4 regions of the Streptomyces sp. NPDC016851 genome follow, and region 3 is predicted to be linked to each of the others. Evidence: riboswitches for the same ligand, from Rfam matches in the RefSeq annotation. Region 3 holds a riboswitch; each other region holds the start of a gene.

Region 1 (2,165 bases), on a different contig from region 3:
CAGGAACTCCTCGATGTCGGAGTGCCAGGTCTCCAGGTAGACCGCGGCTGCGCCCTTGCGGCGGCCGCCCTGGTTCACGGCGGCGACCGAGGCGTCGAGGGTCTTCAGGAACGGGACGATGCCGTTGGAGTGGCCGTTGGTGCCGCGGATCAGCGAACCGCGCGCACGGATGCGGGAGTACGCGATGCCGATGCCGCCGGCGTGCTTCGACAGCCGCGCCACCTGGTGGTAGCGGTCGTAGATCGAGTCCAGCTCGTCCTTGGGGGAGTCGAGGAGGTAGCAGGACGACATCTGGGGGTGCCGCGTGCCGGAGTTGAAGAGGGTGGGGGAGGAGGGGAGGTAGTCGAGGCGGCTCATCAGCCCGTAGAGCGCGGCTACTTCGTCGACGGAGCGGCGGGTGTTGTCCTCGGCGAGACCGGCGGCGACGCGCAGCATGAAGTGCTGGGGCGTCTCGATCACCTTGCGGGTGATCGGGTGGCGGAGCAGGTAGCGGCTGTGCAGCGTGCGCAGGCCGAAGTAGCCGAAGCGGTCGTCGGCGGCCGTGTCGATCAGGGCGTCGAGACGGGCGGCGTGGACGCGCACGAACTCGGCGGTCCGGTCGGCGATGAGGCCCTCCCGGTGCCCCACCGCGACGGACTCGGTGAAGCACGTGACGCCCTGCGAGGCGGCCTCGGCGCGGATGCCGATCGTCAGCAGGCGCGCGGCCAGCCGGGAGTAGGCGGGATCCTCGGAGATGAGGCCGGCGGCCGCCTCGGTCGCCAGCTCGCGCAACTCCGACTCGTCGGCCCGCGCGGACCGGCCGCGCAGCGCGGCGGCGGCGACCCGGCCGGGGTCGGCGTCGGGCAGGTCGGCGGTCAGCTCGGTCAGGGTCCGCAGCAGCGCGGCACCAGGACCGTCGTGCTCTTCTTCGGCGGCTGAGACCGGATCGGCTGGCGCGATGGTCACGTGGGGCTCTCCCTCGCTCGGCACGGGGGCCTCGCAGGGCAGGGGGCAGCACGCGAGCGCACGCGGCGTCGCGTCCACCGGCCCATTCCACGAGGCCCGGACGTCAGGCACACCGGCCGGACGGCCGGGCGCGCTGTCGGCAGGTCCTCGGACTGACTCCCATGCAGGCATAAAAAGGCATGGGTACACCGTTGCGGGACAGTTCCGGATTCGCACCGGATTCCCCTGCGGCGACAGCGAGCACGAGCATACATCTTGTGCCGGGTGGCAAAAGCACCCCTAGATGTAGTGTCGCGACGGTTTCACAGTGTCAACTCGTAGGTGAGGAGAGTGATGTCGGCGAGCTCCGGAATCGGGTTCCAGTCGCGCTCCGGGGTACGGACGAAGCCGAGGCGTTCGTAGATGCGGTGAGCGGAGTGCATGGTGCGCTGTGTGGACAGGACGACGCGGACACAGCCGTCCGTCGCACGGGCGCGGTCGACGCAGGCGCGGACGAGGGCTTGTCCGGCGCCGCGCCCGCGGGCCTCGTGGGCGACGGCGAGCATCCGTATCTCGGCTTCCGAGGGCCGGGCGATGTCGGCCATGGGACCGCCGGAGGGGACGAAGGTGACGCCACCGAGGAGGTGTTCGCCTTGGGTGGCCACCAGGACGTCCGCGGCGGTGGCCCGCTTGGCCACGTCCCTGAGTTCGCCGAGGTATTCGTCGCTCTCCCCGAAGTCGAGGAGGCCGTCCTTCAGGTAGGCCTGGGCGGTGATCTCGCCGAGGGCGGCGTGTTCGGCGGGCTTCACCCGCCGGATGAGGATGTCCATGGTCCGAGTGTGCGGGACGGGTACGACAACGGGCCGCCGGTTTCTCACCGACGGCCCGCTGTCACCTGCGAGTCAGTGCGAGGTGCCCGCCGTCGCCGGCGGAAGCTCCACCTGGACGCCGGGGTCGCCCGCGTCCGCCGTGTAGTCCTCCGGCTTGGTCTCGTCGATGCCGTCGGGGGCCTTCAGGGCCCTGAGGACGAAGGTCAGGACGACGGTGACGACGACGTTCAGGACGAACGCCGTGAGGCCGATGTAGCCGATCTCGCCGATGCCCGGGATCTCCTTCGACGAGCCGCCGAAGTGCTTCTGGGTCGGCGAGGCGACGCCGTACGCCGCGGCCGTGCCGTAGACCATGCCGACCGCCCAGCCCGCGAGCAGCGCCCAGCGGTGGAACCAGCGGGTGAACAGGCC
Region 2 (2,165 bases), on a different contig from region 3:
CGCGCCCGAACGGGCCCTGGGCCGGCCCGCGGGTCCCGCCTCCGACATGTACTCCCTGGGGTGCGTGCTCTACCAGCTCCTCAGCGGCCGCCCGCCCTTCCAGGCCGACACCGCCGTCGCGCTCCTGCACCAGCATCTCGACAACACCCCCGTACCGCCCCGGGAACTCGGTGTCTCCGGTCTGCCGCCGGCCTTCGAGAGCTACCTCCTCGCCCTGCTCGCCAAGCAGCCCGAGGACCGGCCCACGGCCCAGCAGGCCGCCGAGTGGTTCGCCGGCGGCGCCTGGCGGGGGCTGCCCGAGCCGCTGCCGGAGGCGGTGCCGCCGGGGCCGGCCTCCGGGAGCGGGCCGTACGCGTCGTCCCCGGGGCCGGCCGCCGCGACCGGGCCGTACTCGGCGTCCCGGGGGCCGTCCTCCGGGCCGGGACCGTACGCGGCGGCCGGCACCGGCGCCCCGACCGCGCACGCGCTGCCCACGGGGTCCCGGACCGCCCCGGGCGGGCGTTCCCGTCGCGCCGCGCCGCGCAACGGTCTCGGCAACCACCGGAGAACGGCCGCGGTGGTGGCCGCGGCGGCCGTCTTCCTCGCCGCGATGCTCGCCGGCATGCAGTTGTTCTCGCCCGACGACACCGCGACGGAGGGCACGGAACCCGACGCGTCCCCGTCCGCGAGCAGCCCGGCCGCCCCCTCGCCCGGCGACTCCGCCGACTCCGCCGACCCCCTGGCCTCCGCCCCGGCGGCCGCCACGACTCCGGCCGCCGGCACAGTGGCCGATGTCACCCCCTCCCCCACGGCACCCGACACCCCGACCCTCGCCGAACCGACGCCCGGCCCCACCAGCCCCACTCCGGAAGTGAGCAGCGGCCCGCCGGAGAAGGCGGACAAGCCCCGGCAGGAACAGCCTCCGCGGTCCGAGGAGAACGGGGAGGACGAGGGCGACGAGGGTGACGACTGAGCCCTCCCGCGCCGGTGTGCGAGCGGTCGCCCCTTCACGCGCCCCCTCGCGCGCCCCCTCGGCTGGCTTGTCATGGCCCTTATCTCGGCATTACTGTCACCACGCCTTGGTGAACGGGAAATCCGGTGTGATGCCGGTGCGGCCCTCGCCACTGTGATCGGGAAGTCCGGCTCCAGCCCTCGCGGGCAGCCACTGGGTCCTCACGGACCCGGGAAGGCGGAGTACGGGCGGTGGGACCCGTGAGCCAGGAGACCGGCCAAGGCGCGTCAACCATCCACGAGGTGCTGGAGAGGGTCTGCTGAGCCATGCACATTGCCGAGGGTTTCCTTCCTCCGGCGCACGCCGTCGCCTGGGGCGTCGCGTCCGCGCCGTTCGTCGTCCACGGAGTCCGGTCGCTCACCCGTGAGGTGCGCGAGCACCCCGAGAGCACCCTGCTCCTCGGCGCCTCCGGCGCCTTCACGTTCGTCCTGTCCGCCCTGAAACTGCCGTCCGTCACCGGCAGTTGCTCCCATCCCACCGGCACGGGCCTGGGGGCCATCCTGTTCCGGCCGCCCGCCATGGCGGTGCTGGGCACCATCACCCTGCTCTTCCAGGCGCTGCTGCTCGCGCACGGCGGTCTGACCACGCTCGGCGCCAACGTCTTCTCCATGGCGATCGCCGGCCCCTGGGCGGGTTACGCGGTGTACCGGCTGCTGCGCCGCTACGACGTGCCGCTGATGGTCGCCGTGTTCTCCGCCGCGTTCGTCGCCGACCTGTCCACCTACTGCGTCACGAGCGTGCAGCTGGCGCTCGCGTTCCCCGACCCGGGCAGCGGGTTCCTGGGCGCCCTCGGCAAGTTCGGTTCCATCTTCGCCGTCACCCAGATCCCGCTCGCGGTGAGCGAGGGACTGCTGACGGTGCTCGTGATGCGGCTGCTGGTGCAGTCCAGCAAGGGCGAACTGACCAGGCTGGGTGTGCTCCTCGCCGACAAGCAGTCCCGGAACGAGACCCAGGAGGTGGCCCGATGAGCAGGAACACCAAGATCAACCTCCTGCTGCTGCTCGCCGTGGCCGCGCTCGCCGTGCTGCCGCTCGCGCTCGGCCTCGGCGACCACAAGAAGGAGCCGTTCACGGGCGCCGACGGCGAGGCGGAAACGGCGATCACCGAGATCGAGCCGGACTACAAGCCCTGGTTCTCGCCCCTGTACGAACCGCCGTCCGGTGAGATCGAGTCG
Region 3 (2,165 bases):
TCCGAGAAGGGCTACCGCGCCGGCCAGATCGCCTCCGCGGGCCTGGTCTCCCTGGCCCACGGCACCAACGACGCCCAGAAGACGATGGGTGTCATCACCCTCGCCCTGGTCGCCGGCGGCGCCGTCGCCCCCGACTCCGACCCGCCCATGTGGGTCATCCTGTCGGCGGGCATCGCCATCGCGCTCGGCACGTACCTCGGCGGCTGGCGCATCATCCGCACCATGGGCAAGGGCCTGACCGACCTCCAGCCGCAGCAGGGCTTCGCCGCCCAGACCAGCGCGGCCACGGTCATCCTGGCCTCCTCGCACATCGGCTTCTCCCTCTCCACCACCCACTCCGTCTCCGGCTCGGTGATGGGCGCGGGGCTCGGCCGCAAGGGCGGTGTCGTCCGCTGGTCGACGGCGACGCGGATGTTCGTCGCGTGGGGCCTGACGCTGCCGGCGGCGGCCCTGGTGGCCGCGCTCGCCGAGTACGTCACCGGCTTCGGCAGCTGGGGCACCGCGGTGGTGGCCGTCTTCCTCGTCGCCTCCAGCGCGGCGATCTGGAAGCTCTCGCGGCGTGAGGTCGTCGACCACACCAACGTCAACGACGCCGACGAGGCGGAGCCGGCCGGTGTGGTGACCACGGCGATGGCCGCGGTGACGCCGCCGCCGGCCGGCACGGCGACGGAGGACCCGGTGCCGTCGTTCCCGGCCCAGGCCGCCGCCGAGCGGACGCCCTCGACGACCACCACCGTCTGACCCCGCCGACCGGTAACAAGGAAGAGTCTCCGATATGAAGATCGACTGGGCGGCCCTCGGCTCCGTCTTCGGCGTCAGCCTCGTGGTCACCGTGGCCCTGGTGGCCCTGTTCACCCTCGGCATCACCGGCCTGTCCCGCCGCGAACGGGCGGTGGCCCAGGGCGGATCCGCGGGCCTCGCGGTCACCGGCGCGTACGCGTGCTTCGCGGCGTGCGCGGCGGCCGTGGGATACGGGATCTATCTGATCGTGGCCTGATCACGGTCACTTCCACCGGGCGGTACGGGACTTCGGTCCTGTACCGCCCGGTTGCCGTGTGGTGGGGGCGCCAACCCGGCGTCGGAGCGCCGGTGTGGGCTTCTGCACACTCTCCCCTCGCAGGTCAACGGCAAGTTGACGGCTGAACCCGGCCGTGGTGGACTGCCGGGGCCATTAACGGCGGCAGGAGAGGAAGCCGGTGGAAGTCCGGCGCGGTCCCGCCACTGTCACCGGGGTAGCAACCCCCGGGAGCCAGGAACTCTCACCGCCGGTCTAGTCGAACCAGGGCGTGGACACCCTGAGTGAGGACATATCGCCATGCGCGGCTGCCGATCGAGGTTCAGTACCCCACCCCTGCCCGCCCCTGCGGCCGGCTGAGCCCATGGGTGCCGGTCGCGTCTTCGCGTACGGCGCCGCCGCCGGTCTGATCGGTGACCTGCTGCTCGGCGATCCCCGCCGGGGGCATCCGGTCGCCGTGTTCGGGCGGGCCGCGGGCGCCGTGGAACGGGTGTTGTGGCGGGACCACCGAGCGTGGGGCGCGCTGCACACCGCGGTGTGCGCGGGAGGAGCCGTCGCGCTCGGGGGCGTCGCCGCGCGTGCCCTGCGGGACTCCGCCGTCGCCTCCGTCGCGCTGACCGGTGCCGCCACCTGGGCCGTGGTCGGGGGGACTTCGCTGGCCCGGGAGGCGCGGGCCATCGGGCGTGCCCTGGAGGCGGGGGACGTCGACGGCGCCCGGGCGCGGCTACCGCATCTGTGCGGGCGGGATCCGCAGGCGCTCGACGCCGACGGGATCGCCCGGGCCGTGGTCGAGTCCGTCGCCGAGAACACCTCCGACGCGGTCGTGGGGGCGCTCGTGTGGGGGGCCGTCGGCGGTGTGCCGGGGCTCCTCGGGTTCCGCGCCGTCAACACCCTCGACGCCATGGTCGGGCACAAGTCGGCCCGGTACCGGCGCTACGGGTGGGCCTCCGCGCGGCTGGACGATCTCGCGGGATGGCCGGGGGCCCGGCTGACCGCCGTGCTCGCGACCCTGGCAGGAGACGATCCCCGAGGAGCGGTGCGCGCCTGGCGTGCCGACGCCGCCAAGCATCCGAGCCCCAACGCCGGGCCCGTGGAGGCCTCGTTCGCGGGGGCGCTCGGGGTGCGGCTGGGCGGAACCCTGTCGTACGGC
Region 4 (2,165 bases), on a different contig from region 3:
ATCAGTCCGACGTCCCGGCGCAGTCCGCCCGGACCCCCTTTTACCCCCGCTGCTGCCTGGTCGACGCTCACCATGAATCAAGGGGCCTCTCGTAAAAGAACTCGGTGAGTTCTGCGAGCAAGAGGCCTCAGATTAGGAATCGGTCAACCGGCGGCAGAAGGCGCGTTGTGCAGCCTTGACCGGGCGCGGGCATTTCCTGGAAAGCGCTTCAGGAATTCTGTACGCGGTGATGAGGAAGTCGTGGGATCTCGATCGCCGGGCAGCGGTCCATCACCATCTCCAGGCCCGCGGCACGGGTCCGGTCGTAGGCCGCCTCGTCGATGACGCCGAGCTGGAACCAGACGCCCTTGGCGCCCTTGGCGACCGCCTCGTCCGCCACCGATCCGGCGAGATCGCTGTTCACGAACACGTCCACGACGTCCACGTCGAAGGGGATGTCGGCGAGACTGGCGTACCCCTGCTCGCCGTGCACCGTCTCCGCCTTCGGATGCACGGGCACGACGCGCTTGCCGTAGCGCTGGAGCACCTCGGCCACGCCGTAGGCCGCGCGCCGCTGGTTCGACGACAGGCCCACCACGGCCCAGGTGTCGCCGAGCTCGGTGAGGATCCTGCGGACCGTTGCCTCGTCGCCGTACACCGGTGGCCTCCTGAAGAGTCGCGGAAGAACTGTTGTCCGCACAACGACGTACGGTGCCCGGTGATTCCCCCGCGCCCCCCGTGATAGCTTGCCGAGGCCAGTCGAACCCATGTACGTGGGTCAGGGAATCCGGTGCGAATCCGGAACTGACGCGCAGCGGTGAGGGGGACGGGCGGGGCCTCGGCCACTGGACGTCGCGTGTGACGTCCGGGAAGGCGCTCCGCACCGGACGAACCCGAGTCCGAAGACCTGCTGGCGGCCCCCGCGGCCGTACGCGGCGGGGGAGCACCGTACGACCGGGCTCCGCGATCGAGCCCTCGACGACTGAGGACTGGTTTCCCGTGCCCCTCGCCCGACCCGCCCGTGCCGCCGTCCTGCTCGCGGCCGGCTCCCTGCTCCTGGCCGGCTGCGGAGACCCGCCGGCCACCACGGCGAAAGCCGCCGTCACGCTCGACAACTGCGGCCACGAGGTGCGCGTGAAGGCCCCGCCGAAACACGCCGTCTCCCTCAACCAGGGCACCACCGAGATCCTGCTCTCCCTGGGCCTCGCCGACCGTCTCGCGGGCACGGCCACCTGGACCGACCCCGTGATGAAGGGGCTGGCGAAAGCCAACGCCAAGGTGCCGCGCATCGCCGACAACAACCCGTCCTTCGAACGGGTCCTGGACACCGGCCCCGACTTCGTCACGGCGTCCTTCGTCTCCACCCTCGGCCAGGGCGGCGTCGCCACCCGCGAGCAGTTCGAGAAGCTCGGCGTCCCCACGTACGTCTCCCCGTCGGACTGCGCCGGCAAGGACAACTCCGGCGACGGGGACGGCGCACGCGCCAAGGCGCTGGGCATCGACACCATCTACGACGAAGTGCGCGACCTGGCCACCGTGTTCGGGGTGCCGGACCGGGGCGACAAGCTCGTGGCCTCCCTGCAGCGGCGCACGGCGAAGGCCACGCGGGGCATCCAGGCCTCCGACGTCACCCTCCTGTACTGGTTCGCCAACTCCGAGTCGCCCTACATGGCGGGCTGTTGCGGAGCGCCCGGCATCATCACCCGGGCCCTCGGCGCGAAGAACGTCTTCGGCGACACGCACGAGGAGTGGCCGCAGATCAACTGGGAGACGGTCGCCGAACGCGACCCCGACGTCCTCGTCATCGGCGATCTCACCCGCAAGTCGCAGACCGCCGAGTCGGCCGCGAAGAAGATCGCCTTCCTGGAGTCCAACCCGGTCACCAGGAACATGGACGCGGTCAGGCACAAGCGGTACGTGCTGCTCAGCGGGCAGGCCATGAACCCGACCATCCGCACCGTCGAGGGCGTGGAACAGGTCGCCGCCGGACTGCGCGAGTTCGGGCTCGTGAAGTGACCGTCCGCGGGCTCGGGTTCGGTGCCGCTGGGGTCCTGCTGCTGGCCGTCTCCCTGGCCCTGGCGATCACCGTCGGCCCGGCCGACATCCGGATCGCGGACGTCTGGTCCGCCGTCGCGGCCCATCTCGGACTCGGCAGCTCGGACCTGACGCCGATCCGCGACGGGATC

Evidence for each region. Region 3 has a riboswitch for cobalamin ahead of ACZ3I3_RS28670 (cobalamin biosynthesis protein). Riboswitches for the same ligand answer to the same signal wherever they lie in the genome.
Region 1: another riboswitch for cobalamin. It lies ahead of ACZ3I3_RS13115 (ribonucleoside-diphosphate reductase subunit alpha); the one in region 3 lies ahead of ACZ3I3_RS28670 (cobalamin biosynthesis protein).
Region 2: another riboswitch for cobalamin. It lies ahead of ACZ3I3_RS15710 (energy-coupling factor ABC transporter permease); the one in region 3 lies ahead of ACZ3I3_RS28670 (cobalamin biosynthesis protein).
Region 4: another riboswitch for cobalamin. It lies ahead of ACZ3I3_RS30315 (ABC transporter substrate-binding protein); the one in region 3 lies ahead of ACZ3I3_RS28670 (cobalamin biosynthesis protein).

Annotation. Positions count from the first base shown of each region.
Region 1 covers NZ_JBVHEP010000006.1:332,479-334,643, forward strand. Annotated here, with positions in the region: gene ACZ3I3_RS13115 (ribonucleoside-diphosphate reductase subunit alpha) at 1-945, opposite strand, end outside; cobalamin riboswitch at 1,067-1,195, opposite strand; gene ACZ3I3_RS13120 (GNAT family N-acetyltransferase) at 1,248-1,754, opposite strand; gene mctP (monocarboxylate uptake permease MctP) at 1,827-2,165, opposite strand, start outside.
Region 2 covers NZ_JBVHEP010000008.1:256,035-258,199, forward strand. Annotated here, with positions in the region: gene ACZ3I3_RS15705 (serine/threonine-protein kinase) at 1-952, shown strand, start outside; cobalamin riboswitch at 1,043-1,227, shown strand; gene ACZ3I3_RS15710 (energy-coupling factor ABC transporter permease) at 1,258-1,959, shown strand; gene ACZ3I3_RS15715 (energy-coupling factor ABC transporter substrate-binding protein) at 1,956-2,165, shown strand, end outside.
Region 3 covers NZ_JBVHEP010000020.1:118,675-120,839, reverse strand. Annotated here, with positions in the region: gene ACZ3I3_RS28680 (inorganic phosphate transporter) at 1-741, shown strand, start outside; gene ACZ3I3_RS28675 (hypothetical protein) at 776-997, shown strand; cobalamin riboswitch at 1,139-1,278, shown strand; gene ACZ3I3_RS28670 (cobalamin biosynthesis protein) at 1,380-2,165, shown strand, end outside.
Region 4 covers NZ_JBVHEP010000022.1:94,083-96,247, forward strand. Annotated here, with positions in the region: gene ACZ3I3_RS30305 (APC family permease) at 1-74, opposite strand, end outside; gene ACZ3I3_RS30310 (CoA-binding protein) at 209-637, opposite strand; cobalamin riboswitch at 719-908, shown strand; gene ACZ3I3_RS30315 (ABC transporter substrate-binding protein) at 979-1,995, shown strand; gene ACZ3I3_RS30320 (FecCD family ABC transporter permease) at 1,992-2,165, shown strand, end outside.